3 regions of the Streptomyces sp. NPDC050610 genome follow, and region 3 is predicted to be linked to each of the others. Evidence: riboswitches for the same ligand, from Rfam matches in the RefSeq annotation. Region 3 holds a riboswitch; each other region holds the start of a gene.
What was found. A riboswitch is a leader RNA that binds a small molecule or an ion and turns the genes downstream of it on or off. The one in region 3 is predicted to bind cobalamin.

Region 1 (4,621 bases), on a different contig from region 3:
TCAGGACGGCGGTCGCCCGCGGGCCGAGCCTGCCGACGCGGCCCAGCGCGACGCAGAAGGCGAGGGCCGCGATGCCGCCGAGCGCGACGCCGAAGATCAGGACGCCGGTGGCGAGTCCGGCCGTGGACTGGAGGGTGCGGCTGACCAGTTCGACGCCGTGTTCATGGCTGTGCCCGTCCTCGTACGCGATGGCGGAGTCGACCTTGGACTCGCCTAGCAGGTAGGCGACGAGGAGGGCGGGTACGCCGGCGGCGAGGCCGGCGAGCATGCCGCGTACGAGCAGGGCTCGTACGGATATGGAGTTCACGAGTGCGTTCCCCTTGTTCTGAAGATTCTGTGCGCGGTGAGCGGACTCGCTGTCCGTGCGCGGTGACTGGGCTCGACGGCCGGCCTCGGAAGCCGGTCTCGGTGACCGGCCTCGACGGCCGGCCCCAGTGACTGGCCCCGGTGACGGACCTCGATGACCGGCCTCAGCGAATGGCCTCAGTGGCAGGGGAAGCCGAGGAGGTGACGGCCGTCGTGCACCCACTCGTGCACGTCGGCGCCGGAGATGAGCGAGGTGGCGCCCTGCTCGGCGCCGACGAAGTAGAGGAGCACCAGCATCAGGATGCCGAAGAAGACGGCCCATGGCACGATCGTCTTCAGGGAGATGGGGGTGATCGCCGGTGCGGCGGGGGCCTTCGGGGCAGGGGCGGCGGGGTGTGCCATGGCAGAACCTCCTGGGGAACACGCGTCCCGGTCGTTGGTGCCGTGGACGACGGTGCGGGGTCTGACTTCCCTGCCGCCGCCCGGAACTGGGGCCGCGGCCTGGTACACAGTGGCGCGACCGTGCCGGGTTCTCACCGGACTTCCGTCACACCGTCGTCATGTCCACGCGACCGTACCGCGCCGTGACCTGCGACGCCACGGTGTGTGGCGGCCCGGATGCCGTAGGCTCCGGCGTCGTCGACCGCGACGGCCGTGACCTGCCGAGGGCCGGAACCGGGCGGTCCGGCGCACACCCGGAGGAATGGGGGCAGGGATGACGGTGCGGGTGATGCTGGTGTCGCCGGCGGTGAACGCGGATCTGCGGCAGGCGCGGTTCGGCGACGATTCGCCCCTGGACGGCGCCGGGTCGCTGCAGGCGCGGGCCGCGGCGGGCGGACTGCCGCGCTCGGACCGCCTGATGCGCGCGGGCACCAGGCGGTGCCGCGAGACGGCCGGGGCCCTGGGGCTGGGGGCGGCGGAGGCGGTCCCGGCGCTCGGCGACCTCGACGCGGGCCGCTGGCGGGGCCGGTCGCTGGCGGAGGTGGCCGAGGCCGAGCCCGGCGCGGTGGCCGAGTGGCTGGCGAACCCCGAAGCCGCGCCGCACGGCGGCGAGTCGGTGGCCGGGCTGATCGGGCGGGTCGGGGACTGGCTGGCGGGCTGCACGGACGGCCGGGTGCTCGCCGTCGCGGAGCCCGCGGCCGTACGCGCGGCGGTCGTGCACGCGCTGGGCCTGCCCCCGCAGGTGTTCTGGCGGCTCGATGTGCCGCCGCTGACGCTGACGGAGCTGACCGGCGGCGCGGGGCGGTGGAACCTGCGCTGCGGGCGGCCGCTCGCGTCCGGGCTCCCGGAACCCCGGACGTAGGCCCCGAACGTAGACCTTGGACATAGACCGCAGACGCAGGCCCCGGACGTAAACCCTGGACTTAGTAGGACGTCCAACTATATGTTCGTGGGCAAGCCCGCGGTGCGGGGAAGCCGGTGCGAGGCCGGCGCGGTCCCGCCACTGTGACCGGGGAGTGCGTCTTCGCGACAGCAAGCCACCGGCGAGAGCCGGGAAGGCGGAGGGCGCACGCCGATCCGGAAGTCAGACACCGGCCGAGGGTGTTCCGTGTTGTCCACGAGGATGGAGCGAACACGCATGGCGCCGGTCTGTGCTCGCGCACCGGGTGATCCTGCGGCAGTCTCGGCGGTGCCACCGCCCTGACGCCCCGCGCCTTCGGCTCCGCTCCTGGTCCGCGCGTCGTGCGTGCGACGGCATGCCCCAACCCCGGCCCCTTGAACGAGAACAGGTTCTGCCACATGGCCCCCTCCCCCCGTGACGACGCGCCCACCGACACCGCCCCCGCCGACGCCCCCGCCGACGCCCCCGACAACACAGTCCTCTTCCGCAAGGACGGCCGGGCGGGCCGAATCGTCCTCAACCGCCCCCGGGCGCTGAACGCCCTCACCCACTCCATGGTCCGGCGCATCGACGCCGCGCTTCGCGCGTGGGAACACGACGACGACGTGGCCACCGTGGTCATCACCGGGGCCGGCGAGCGCAGCCTGTGCGCGGGCGGCGACATCCGCTCGATCCACGCGGACGCCACCGTCTCGGGCGGCGCCTCCACCGGCTTCTGGCGCGACGAGTACGTGCTCAACGCCCGTATCGCCGACTACCCCAAGCCCTACGTGGCGGTCATGGACGGCATCGTCATGGGCGGCGGGGTCGGCGTCTCCGCGCACGGCGGCCTCCGGATCGTCACGGAGCGGTCGAAGATCGCCATGCCGGAGACCGCCATCGGCTTCGTACCCGATGTGGGCGGCACCCACCTCCTCGCCCAGGCGCCCGGCGAGCTGGGCACCCATCTCGCCCTGACCTCCTCCGCGATGGGCGCGGGCGACGCGCTGCTGTGCGGATTCGCCGACCACTTCGTGCCGTCCGACCGGCTGGAGGCGCTCGTGGAGGCGCTGGCCACCGTGGACGCCGGCACGGCCGTACGCGCCGAGGCCCGCCCCGCGCCGCCGGGTGTGTTCGAGGAGTGGCGGGAGTGGATCGACCCCTGCTACGCCGCCGGAACGGTCGAGGAGATCGTCGGGCGGCTCTCGGCCACCGGGATCGCGGCCGCCAAGGAGGCCGCCGAACAGATCATGGGGAAGTCTCCGACCGCCCTGAAGGTGACCCTGCGCGCGCTGCGCCGCGCCCGCGCCCTGGGCGCGCTGCACCCGGTGCTCGACCAGGAGTTCCGCGTCTCGTGCGCGGCGCTCGCCCGTCCGGACCTCGTCGAGGGCATCCGCGCCCAAGTGATCGACAAGGACCGGCGGCCGCGCTGGTCGCCGGCGACGCTGGAGGCGGTCACCGAGGAGGACGTGGCCCGGTTCTTCACGCCGCTGGGCGACGACGAACTCGGGCTCGGCCCGGCGACGGCGCAAGGCAACCATCAGACAGCACAAGGGGCCCGTCCGACGGCGGAAGGGAGCCGTCAGTGAGCAGTGCGACCGCCGCACGGCTGAGCAGCGACCGGGCCGAAGGCGCCGGCACAACAGACAGCACCGTCGAAGGGACACACAGCCGATGAGCGACTACGAGACCATCCTGCTCGACCGCGAGGGCCGCGTCGGCGTCATCACCCTCAACCGGCCCAAGGCGCTGAACGCCCTCAACCTCCAGCTCATGGGCGAGGTCATCGACGCCGCGACCGCCCTCGACCGCGACCCGGACATCGGGTGCGTCGTCATCACGGGGTCGCGGAAGGCGTTCGCGGCCGGCGCCGACATCAAGGAGATGCGGCCCAACGACTACATGGACGTCTATCTCAGCGACTGGTTCGCCGCCTGGGACCGGCTGGGCCAGCTCCGCAAGCCCACGGTCGCGGCGGTGTCGGGGTACGCGCTGGGCGGCGGGTGCGAACTGGCGATGCTCTGCGACATCCTGCTGGCCGCCGACACCGCCCAGTTCGGCCAGCCGGAGATCAAGCTGGGCGTCATCCCCGGCATCGGCGGCTCGCAGCGGCTGACCCGCGCCGTCGGCAAGGCCAAGGCGATGGACCTGTGTCTGACCGGCCGGACGATGGACGCGGCCGAGGCCGAACGGGCGGGCCTGGTCTCGCGGATCGTTCCCTCCGACGAGCTGCTCACCGAGGCGCTCGCCACGGCGGCCACGGTCGCCGAGATGTCCGCGCCCGTCACCATGATGGTCAAGGAGAGCGTGAACCGGGCCTTCGAGACCACGCTCGCCGAGGGCGTGCGGTTCGAACGCCGCCTGTTCCACGCGACGTTCGCCACCGCCGACCAGAAGGAGGGGATGGCCGCGTTCATGGAGAAGCGGCCGCCGTCCTTCACCCACCGCTGAGAAACGCCGGGAATCGCTGAGAATCACCGGGAATCGCCGAGAGCGGGCGGGGCTGGCAACCGGCTCCGCCCTCAGCAGGGGCGCCGCCAGGCGTCCAGCTTCAGGCGCTTCTGCATGGAGCTGAGCCCGAGCCGCTTGGCCTCGGCGCAGAACTCGCCGGGCTCCAGCTTGTACTCGACGTGGAAGACGGCTTTGCCGTGCTCGATGAACGGCCGCAGTTCGCCGCACTCGCCGAACTGCGCGCACTCCTCGTTCACGGCGAAGTCGAAGTCGTCGACCAGCTGCGGGATCTGGTCGAGGTCGTTCTTGAGCCCGACGGCGAGGCCGCGTTCGTGGGCCAGCCCCGCGATCATGCGGTTGTAGGTGAGCTGCTGCGCGGCGGTGACGGTGAACCCGGTGCGGTTGCGGTACGCCTCGGTGAGATCGGGTTCCACCGCGTCGAACCCCTTCTTCCGGCACATGTCCATACGGGCGGCCATGACCGGGCGGAGCCGGTCGGGGCGGCGGATGTCCAGCCACCGCTCGCCGCCCCAGCCGTTGTTC
Region 2 (4,621 bases), on a different contig from region 3:
GCGGAGAGTGGCTGGTTGCCGTCGGGGGCGATCGGGTCGAAGGAGATGCCCTTCTCGCTGATGAACCCGGTGGAGGTGCCGTGGTCCACCATGGGCGAGATCAGCCGTACGCCGATAATCCGGTCGGGGATGAGCCCCTCACCAGGCGCGTCGGCCTGGGTACCCCACAGGCCGTTGGGAACGTTGCCGCGCATCGCGGTGGCGGTCCAGTCCGCCAGGCTGTCCTCGCTGCCGTTGTAGGTGAGCCAGGCGCGCAGTTCGCTGTCCTTGCCCCGGACGCGCATCGGCAGGATGTCCACCGCGTCCTCCTCGATGACCGGGGCGGTGCTGTGCTGGTCCAGATACACCTTGCTGACCGGCGCCTGGGTGTCCGCGGTGAACGTGAACCCGCCGTTGCTGACCAGCCACGGCTTGACCGCGCCGCGAGTGGCGGGGGCGCCCTCGCCCGCGTACCCGGCGACCGGCGTGGTGCGGACCATGTTCTCGGGCGGCGGCAGCATGCCCTGGAAGCCGCCCCAGTCCAGCGCGGGCGCCTCGCTGCGGCGCTCGGCCCCGAAGCCGATGGTGAAGGAGATGAACCACAGGTGGACGGTGGCCTCACCGCCCACGGCGGGGCCCCACACCCGCACGCTGACGCCGACCTCGACCGAGACCTTGACGTTGACGAACCACACCTTGACCGTCGCTGAGACCCCGACCCGCACCCCGACGCCGACGTCGAAGTAGAAGGGGTTCCACTCCAGCAGGGCGTCGATGCGGGCGGTCAGCCAGGCGCGCAGCATCCCGGAGTGGAAGGTGACGTCCAGCGCGCCGCCGGCCATCAAGGACTGGGGCGTGAACGCGGCGTACGCGCTGCCGGCGATGTTGACGGTCGAGCCGACACTCCAGGTGAGGCCCGCGGCCTGCTGCTTGGGGTAGCGGGCGGGCAACTGCCGTCCGGCCGGGATCGCGCCGAGTATCACCGCGAAGTCGCCGGCCTTGGCGTGCTCGCCGAACCAGAACTTCAGACCGATGCCGCCGCGCAGCTTGCAGTTCGGATCGATGAGGAACGTCTTGTCGGTGAACGCGGCGCCGATGCTCAGCTCCCCGGCCGCCGGGCGCAGCGTCGCCTCGATGCCGATCTCCACCCGGGCGATCTTCGAGGTGCTCTTGGTGGGCAACTGCGCGCCGCCGACCCCCAGCAGACTGATCGTCAGGTCCGAGCCGGTCTGGACCAGCGCCATCGCATGGCCCCGGAAAGTCTCGAAGCAGTCGAAGGCCAGACCCGCGGCGAACCACAGGTCACCCTCTTGCGGGCGCACCCAGGGGGCGGGGCCACTGATCAGCTCCCCCAGCACCTTCAGCGGATCGACCTCGTCGTCGGCCCCGATCGCTCCCGGGTCGTCGAGCGCCATCAGGAACGGGAAACCGCTCAGCGCGTCGGCCGCCGGCACCCGCACCCGGCTGTTCCAGCCGAACCCCGCCGAGATTCCGCGTACTTGGAACATCGGCGGACCGAACCCGGTGGCGCTGCCCAGCGAGCCGTAGGCGAACAGCGACGGCTCGCCGCCGTTGTCGGGGATGACGTAGGCGCCCATCGCGGAACCGTTGAACGCCCCGGTGTCCACCAGCAGTACCCCGCCGACCACCGCCTTGTAGGGCGGTGAGGCCGGCAGCGCGGTCAGCGCGCCCGCGATCCGCAGCGGCGGGTTCGCGTAGTCCACGCTCAGGCCGTTCTCACCGCCCGGCGTACCGATCGGCGACCAACCGCGTACCGACGGGGCCTCCAGGATCCGCACGCCCTTGCGTCGCCGAGGCCCGGGGCGGGGGATGAAGACGCCGTTGTCGGTGACCAGGGCCTGCGGGCCACGATCAGCCTCGCGTTCACCGCCGGTACGCCGTCGCACCGCGGGCAGGGCACGGCCCAGGCCGTCCAGGCGTCCGGAGTCGGCCGTCGGCACGGGAGCCCGCCGGGTCAGCCGCAGGGCACGGCCGTCCGCCACCGCCCAGGCCCCGGCCGGCAGCGGCGCCCCGGCCGGGGCACCGTCGACCAGCACCAGCCCGCGGCCCTCGCCCAGGTCGGCGGCGGCCAACGTCCCGGTCACCCGTTCGCCGTCATCGGTGAAAGAGACCCGCACCGGGACCGGGGCGGGTGACGCGGTGGTCATGGCCCGCCCCGTGACCGCGAATTCACCCGGGTCGCATATAGCGCCCTCGACCCGTAAGAGGCCCCCTCGCAGAACCAGCGCCGCGGCACCGTGGTCGCCGAGGACGGACCCCGGAATTTCGACAGCACCTCCCGGGCCCGTCTGATCGAGGAGCTTACGGATATCTTCCACACGTGCTGTCACAGCGCTCCAGCCCTCGAATCGGCGGAAAAGGTGGGAAGGCCCACCCAGGCACCACCCAGGCGCGGGCCCGGAAAGGGCCAGGGCATCCACTGCGAGATCTTAATCAGCACCCCACGGTAAGTGCATGGATGGCTACTTTCGGTTAGCGGATTGGCTGAAAGGTGATACCCGGACAACTCTCCGTGCGGCGGACCAAAGGGATTCGGTCCTTGACCTCGGTCTTTCGTGGTGATTCGCCGAGGGGGTCGGTGGATCATCGGCTCCCTATCGGATCTCACCGTGCTGCTCGACGGCCGGTGTCCGGGCCGATGCCGGGTCCTCGGCGTGTGCGGATGGAACGGCGCCGGTGATCACCATGCCGGCCGGGCTTCGGCCCGTACGGAGCGGACCGCCCGCAGCGCGCCGCACCACCCCTCGGCTGGGTCGACCGGAACTTCAGCGCCTTCGTGCCGTATCCAGTGGTTTCTGCGGACGCGCAGAGGGCGCTCCCGGGGCGGGGCCGCCTGGCGGGCTCAGCCGCGGGCCCCGATCAGCCGTCTGGCACACTGTGCTCACTCAATCAAGGCGGTCAGGGCCAGGAAGCCGGTGCGAATCCGGCGCGGTCCCGCCACTGTGACCGGTCGACCTCTCGTGGGCGCGGCCGGCAGCCAGATACTGTCTGGCCGCCTTTCCGTACCGACCGGGGACGAGGATCCCTCGGAAAGGCATGTACATGCTCCGCACCGGCGCGGTCTCGCGCACGCTTCTGACGTCTCTGCTGCTGCTCCCGCTCGCCGCGTGCGGCACGTCCGGCTCATCCGGCGCGGACAAGAGCGACGACAAGGCGGGCGGTGCGGCCGCCGGTTTCCCGTACACGGTCACCAACTGCGGAGTGAAGACCACGTTCACGCAGGCGCCGAAGCGGGCCGTCGCGCTCAATCAGCACGCCACCGAGATCCTGCTCGCCCTGGGGCTGAAGGACCGCATGGCGGGCACCGCCTATCTCGACGACAAGATCAGTCCCGAATACCGGAAGGCTTACGACTCGGTGAAGGTGCTCGCCGAGAAGTACCCGTCGAAGGAGACCCTGCTCGGCGCGAATCCCGATTTCGTGTACGGCGGCTACGCCAGCGCCTTCGACAAGGGCGAGGGCCGCGACCGTACCGGATTTCAGAAGTCCGGGATCAACACCCGCCTGAACATCGAGAGCTGCGCCAAGGGGCCGATCGGCGTCGACGACCTCAAGACCGAGGTCACGCAGGTGTCGCGGATCTTCAACGTCCCCGAGCGCGGCAAGAAGCTCATCGCGCGGGAACAGAAGGGCCTCGACTCCGTCGCCGCACGCCTCACGGGCATCGAGCCGGTCTCCGTGTTCGTGTACGACTCCGGCGACTCCAGCGCGTTCACCGCGGGCGGCCAGGGGCTCGGCAACGACATCATCCGCCGCGCGGGCGGCCGCAACGTCTTCGCGGACGTCGGCAAGTCCTTCGCCGACGTCTCCTGGGAACGCGTCATCGCCCGCAAGCCCGACGTCGTCGTGATCTACGACTACGGCGGCACCAGCGTCGCCGCGAAGAAGCAGCGGCTGCTGGACGACCCGGCGCTCAAGAACGTCCCGGCGATCAAGAACAAGCGGTTCGCGGTGCTGCCGCTGTCCTCGGCCGTGCTCGGGATACGCGCCGCCGACGCCGTCGACGGCCTCGCCGCGCAACTGCACCCCGACGCGAAGTGAGCGGCGTCCGCACCCGGTGCTTTCCCCTGCTCGTCGCCGTGCTCGTCCTGGCGGTGGGCGCGGCGGCTGTCGCCGGACTCGCCATCGGGGCCGTGGGGATCCCGCCGGGGGAGGTGCTGCGCATCCTGGTCTCCGGTGAGCGCGGCGGCGCGTTCGCGTCCATCGTGTGGGACGTGCGGATGCCGCGCGTCATCCTCGCCGTCGTGGTCGGCGCGGGGCTCGCCGTCGCCGGAACCGTGCTACAGGCCGTGGTCCGCAACCCGCTCGCCGACCCGTACCTGCTCGGCGCCTCGTCGGGCGCCTCCTCCGGCGCGGTCCTCGTCATCGTGCTCGGGGTCGGAGCGGGCACCGCGAGCACCGTCGCGCTGCCGGTGGCCGCGTTCATCGGCTCCATGGGCGCCCTCGTCGTCGTGTACGCGCTCGCGCGGCGCGGCGGCACCATGACGTCCGGGCGACTCGTGCTCGCCGGGGTCGCCGTGCAGTACATCCTGGCCGCGTTCACCAGTCTCGTCCTTGTCGTCTCGGCGCAGGCCGAGCACGCGCGGGCCATCATGTTCTGGACGCTCGGCGGTCTCGGCGC
Region 3 (4,621 bases):
CGTTCGACCAGGTCCTGGAGTGGGTGCTCGACGGGCTCGCGACCGTCGTCGCCCGAGGCGGCTCGGCGCCGGCCTGACCGACGGGCCTCCTCATCTCCGCGTGTACACGCGACGGGACCTCTGCCCGTACACGCGACGGGACCTCTGCCCGTACGCGCGACGGCCGCGCCACCACGAACGCACGTACGGGGGCGGCGCGGCCGGCGCCGCGCCGCCCCCGTCACCGGCCGATCGGCCGGCGTCAGCCCTCCGGCGCCGTCCGGGCCGCCCAGCGCTGCTCGACCTTGCCGAACCGCCAGTACGCGAGCGCCGCCGCCCATACCACCACGAAGAGCCCGACGATGACGAAGCCGACGTTGTCGAGGTCGAGGCCGGAGATCCAGCCGGTGACCGCGTCGTCCATGGCCAGCTTCTCGCGCAGGACGCTCACCAGCTCGATGGTGCCGATGAGGAAGGCGACCGCGATCGACAGACCGGTGATGGTGAGGTTGTAGTAGACCTTGCGGACCGGGTTGGCGAACGCCCACTGGTAGGCGAAGTTCATGAATGTGCCGTCGAGCGTGTCGAAGAGGCTCATCCCGGCGGCGAAGAGCAGCGGCAGGCACATGATGGCGTACCAGGGCAGCCCGGCCGCGGCGCCGCTGCCCGCCATCACCATCAGCGTGACCTCGGTCGCGGTGTCGAAGCCGAGGCCGAAGAGGAAGCCGAGCGGGTACATCTGGCCGGGGCGGGTGATGGAGCGGGTGAACCGGCCGAGCACCCGGTTCATGAAGCCGCGCGAGTCCAGGTGCTCCTCCAGCTCGGCCTCGTCGAAGCGGCCCGCGCGCATGGAGCGGAAGACCTTCCAGATGCCCGCGAGGGCCACCAGGTTGAGCGCGGCGATGAGGTAGAGGAAGGTTCCGGAGACGGTCGTGCCGACGACGCCGAGCGCCTGGTGGGCCGTGGAGTCCTCGTTGATCAGCGTGCCGGCCAGATGGGCGCCGCCCGCGACGAGCGCGGCCATGGCGACCACCACGCTGGAGTGGCCGAGGGCGAACCAGAAGCCCACGGAGACCGGGCGTTTGCCGTCGGCCATCAGCTTGCGGGTGGTGTTGTCGATGGCGGCGATGTGGTCGGCGTCGAAGGCGTGCCGCATGCCGAGGGTGTAGGCGGTGACGCCGAGGCCGACGCCGAACACCTGCGAGCCGACGGTGTAGTGGCTGGGCACGACGAACAGGAAGAGCACGCCGAAGGCGACGACGTGCAGTGCGGCTATGACGGCCAGCAGTCCGGCGGTGCGCAGGGTGTCCTGCCGCTGCCAGCGGAACGCGGGCGCGGCGGTATCGGAGCCGGGACCGGCGGGGGAATCAGTGGGGGTGTCGGTGGGCAGGGCCATCCGTATTTCACGCTCCAGCACCTCGTGGATCAGTTCGTGAGATGCCGTGGCCGGTCTCCTGGCTTACGGGTTCAGCTCGCGCTGTCCTCCGCCCGGCCTTCCCGGTCGCAGGCTGCGGCCAGTGGCTCCGTACGGCCGCCGAGGCGGGTACGGAAGGGCTGAGGGCCCCCGATCACAGTGGCGAGGGCCGCTCCGGAATAGGGCCGCGAGGGCCCCTCACCGGTCTTCCCGAACACCACGGCTGGGCTACTTTAACGGCTTCGGCGGTTCTGGCCAGTGGCGGATTTAACGGTTTCGACGCCTCTGACCAGTGGCGGGCCGATGTGACGCACGCGGCTCCGCCGCCCGCGGGCGCACTCGGCGGACTCCGCTCCCCCTCCGCGAACGCACTCGCCGAACCCCTCCCCGCCTTCCACGGGCGCGCTCACCGAACTCCGTCTACCTGCCCAGGGCGATCCCGCCGAAGCCCCGCTCGCCCTCCGAGGCCGCGCGCCACCACTCCTCGGTGGACCGCTGGTCCATGGCCGCCCAGTCCGGTACGGACAGCACTTGCGCCCGGCCGAGCCGCCTGCCAAGTTCCAGCACCGCCCGGCCGATCGGCGCGCGCTCGGCGTCGTACGCGGCCAGCCCGGCGTCGAAGCCGTCGGCGGAGCGCAGTGCGCGCTCCAGCACCGTGGCGTCCTGCAGCGCCTTGACCGCGCCGCCGCCGGTGTGCGGGCGGGCGATGGCGGCGGCGTCGCCGAGGAGGACGAGGCGGCCCTTGGCGTAGTGCGGCACGGCGAGGTCGAAGATGGGCTGCACCAAGGTGTCCTCGGCGCGGGTGCGCTGGACGACCTCCCGCCAGTAGGGCGGGAAGTGCGCGGCCACCAGCTTCTCCTGATGCTCGAACAGCTCGGCGGCGACGGTCCGCGGCGGCGGCATGGTGGGGTCGTCGAGCCGCAGCCCCGGCACGTCGGGGGGCACCGCGTAGAACACCCAGTTGACGGAGGTGCCGCGGCCGGAGGGGCCGGGAATGCGGTACGCGATCATGTGGCCCCCGGGGAACGCGACGGTGGCGGCGTCCTGTTCGGCCCACGCGTCGCGGGGACCCGGCAGCCGGTCTGCCGGCAGCGAGCCGCGCCACGCGAGGTACCCGGCGTACTGGGGCGCGACGTCGGGGTACATCGCGGCGCGGACGACCGAGCGGTAGCCGTCCGCGCCGATCACGAGGTCGAACCGCTCCTCGCCGCCGTCCGCGAGACGCAGAACGGCGCCGCGCGGGACGTCACCGCGGTCCGGGTCGGGTGTCACCGATTCGACGGCGGCGCCCGACCGGTAGTCGGCCCGCTCGGGGACGCGGGCGCGTAACTCCCGCCATAGGGAACCCCAGTTGTAGGAGCGGAAGGGAAAGGGCAGCACCCCGAACTCCCGCCCGCCGCGCGCGTCCGTGTCGCCGAGCAGCCAGACGCGCCGGGTGAGCCGCACCCAGGGCATCGCGGCGTCGACGTACCCGGCCCGCTCCAGTTCGGCGTACCGGTCCTGCTGGACGGCGAGGCCGACGCCCCGGTCCTGGAGCCGCCGGGCGGCCCGTTCGTACACCACGACCTCGGCCGCCCCGGCCCGTACGGCGGCCAGCGCCGCGGCACAGCCGGCGATGCTCCCGCCCACGACGGCCACTCGTCCTCCGCGCACAGCTTCCCCTCATCCCCTCATCCACTCGTCCGGTCGTACCGTCGGACTCCGCTCAGATCATTGACATGAACGGTGCGATTCCTTAGCGTCCTGCCCCACCCAATAGGAAGGTTTCTTAACTTCCAGTGACGAAAGGTGAATTACGCCGCGCCCGGCCATTCCTTCTGAATCCTGCCATTCCTGCCAATCCTGCCGATCCCCCGCCGACTCGGCCGTCCGAGAGGTACCCGCTGTGTCCCTCCGCCCCGCCGCGCCATTAGCCGTCACCGGTCTGCTGCTGAGCCTCGCCCTCCCCGCCTCGGCCCTCCCCGCGCACGCCACCGCCCCGGCGCCGCGTCCCGCCGCCCCGCCCGTCGCCCCCGTCACCCGGGCCGCACCGGCCCCTGGTGCCGCGACCCCGCTCTCGGGGTACGCGATCCAGTCCTCGGCCGAGGTCTCCGACACCCCCGAGGCCATCTCCACCCCCGGTTACGGGGCCGAGGGCTGGCATCCGGCGGCGGCGCGCTCCACCGTGCTCGCCGCGCTGCTCGCCGACGGCACGTACAAGGACGATCCCTTCTACTCCACCAACATGAAGAAGATCGCGGCGAAGGACTTCTCCGTCCCCTGGTGGTACCGGTCGGACTTTACCGTCGGGAAGGCCAAGCACCCCGAAACCCGCACCTACCTCGACTTCAGCGGCGTGCTCTCGGCGGCCGACGTCTACGTGAACGGGAAGCGGGCGGCCGGCGCGGACCAGGTCGCCGGCGCGTACACCCGGCACGAACTCGACATCACCTCACTCGTCCGAAAGGGCGTCAACTCCGTTGCGCTGAAGGTCCGTCCCAACAATCCGGACAAGAACCTGACGATGGGTTGGGTCGACTGGCTGCAACCGCCGCCCGACGCGAACATGGGCCTCGTCCGCGACGTCCTGGTGCGCCGGGGCGGCCCCGTAGCGCTGCGCGACGCACATGTGTCGACGAAGCTCGCACTGCCCGGCATGGGCTCCGCCGACCTCACCGTCAAGGCCACCGCCCGCAATGAGACGGCGGCCCCGCTGACCACGACCGTCTCCGGCGCCATCGGGCCGGTCCGTTTCGGCAAGCGCGTGACGCTGGCCGCGCACGAGAGCAGGGCGGTCTCCTTCAGCCCCGCCGACACCCCCCGGCTGCGCCTCGCCCATCCGAAGGTGTGGTGGCCCGCCGGGATGGGCGGGCAGCCGCTGTACAGGCTCGGCCTCACCGCCGCCGTGGACGGCAGGACCGCCGACACCGCGCACGAGGAGTTCGGCATCCGCGACGTCAAGGCCCCGCTCGACCCGGCCGGGGCGCGCCGGTACTCCGTCAACGGGCGGCCGCTGCTCATCAAGGGCGGCGGCTGGCTGTCGGACATCTTCCTGCGCTGGGACCCCCGCTATGTGAAGGACCGGCTGAAGTACGTGACCGACCTCGGCCTCAACACCGTACGGCTGGAGGGCCATATCGAGCCGGACGAGTTCTTCGAGCTGACCGACCGGATGGGCATCCTGACGCTCCCCGGCTGGGAGTGCTGCGGCAAATGGGAGGGCGACAACAACGGCGACGAGCCGGGCGA

Region 1: linked by a shared signal. The riboswitch ahead of AB0I22_RS16300 (enoyl-CoA hydratase/isomerase family protein) and the one ahead of AB0I22_RS11515 (HoxN/HupN/NixA family nickel/cobalt transporter) in region 3 are both predicted to bind cobalamin.
Region 2: linked by a shared signal. The riboswitch ahead of AB0I22_RS14095 (ABC transporter substrate-binding protein) and the one ahead of AB0I22_RS11515 (HoxN/HupN/NixA family nickel/cobalt transporter) in region 3 are both predicted to bind cobalamin.

What each region holds. Positions count from the first base shown of each region.
Region 1 is NZ_JBFAIV010000011.1:117,210-121,830, forward strand. Features, by position in the region: gene AB0I22_RS16285 (CbtA family protein) at 1-307, opposite strand, end outside; gene AB0I22_RS16290 (CbtB domain-containing protein) at 484-708, opposite strand; gene AB0I22_RS16295 (histidine phosphatase family protein) at 1,022-1,609, shown strand; cobalamin riboswitch at 1,682-1,862, shown strand; gene AB0I22_RS16300 (enoyl-CoA hydratase/isomerase family protein) at 2,047-3,216, shown strand; gene AB0I22_RS16305 (enoyl-CoA hydratase) at 3,302-4,078, shown strand; gene AB0I22_RS16310 (endo alpha-1,4 polygalactosaminidase) at 4,150-4,621, opposite strand, start outside.
Region 2 is NZ_JBFAIV010000009.1:126,464-131,084, reverse strand. Features, by position in the region: gene AB0I22_RS14100 (DUF6603 domain-containing protein) at 1-2,147, opposite strand, end outside; cobalamin riboswitch at 2,876-3,007, shown strand; gene AB0I22_RS14095 (ABC transporter substrate-binding protein) at 3,043-4,041, shown strand; gene AB0I22_RS14090 (iron ABC transporter permease) at 4,038-4,621, shown strand, end outside.
Region 3 is NZ_JBFAIV010000007.1:159,564-164,184, reverse strand. Features, by position in the region: gene AB0I22_RS11520 (TetR/AcrR family transcriptional regulator) at 1-77, shown strand, start outside; gene AB0I22_RS11515 (HoxN/HupN/NixA family nickel/cobalt transporter) at 242-1,375, opposite strand; cobalamin riboswitch at 1,406-1,630, opposite strand; gene AB0I22_RS11510 (FAD-dependent monooxygenase) at 1,814-3,046, opposite strand; gene AB0I22_RS11505 (sugar-binding domain-containing protein) at 3,279-4,621, shown strand, end outside.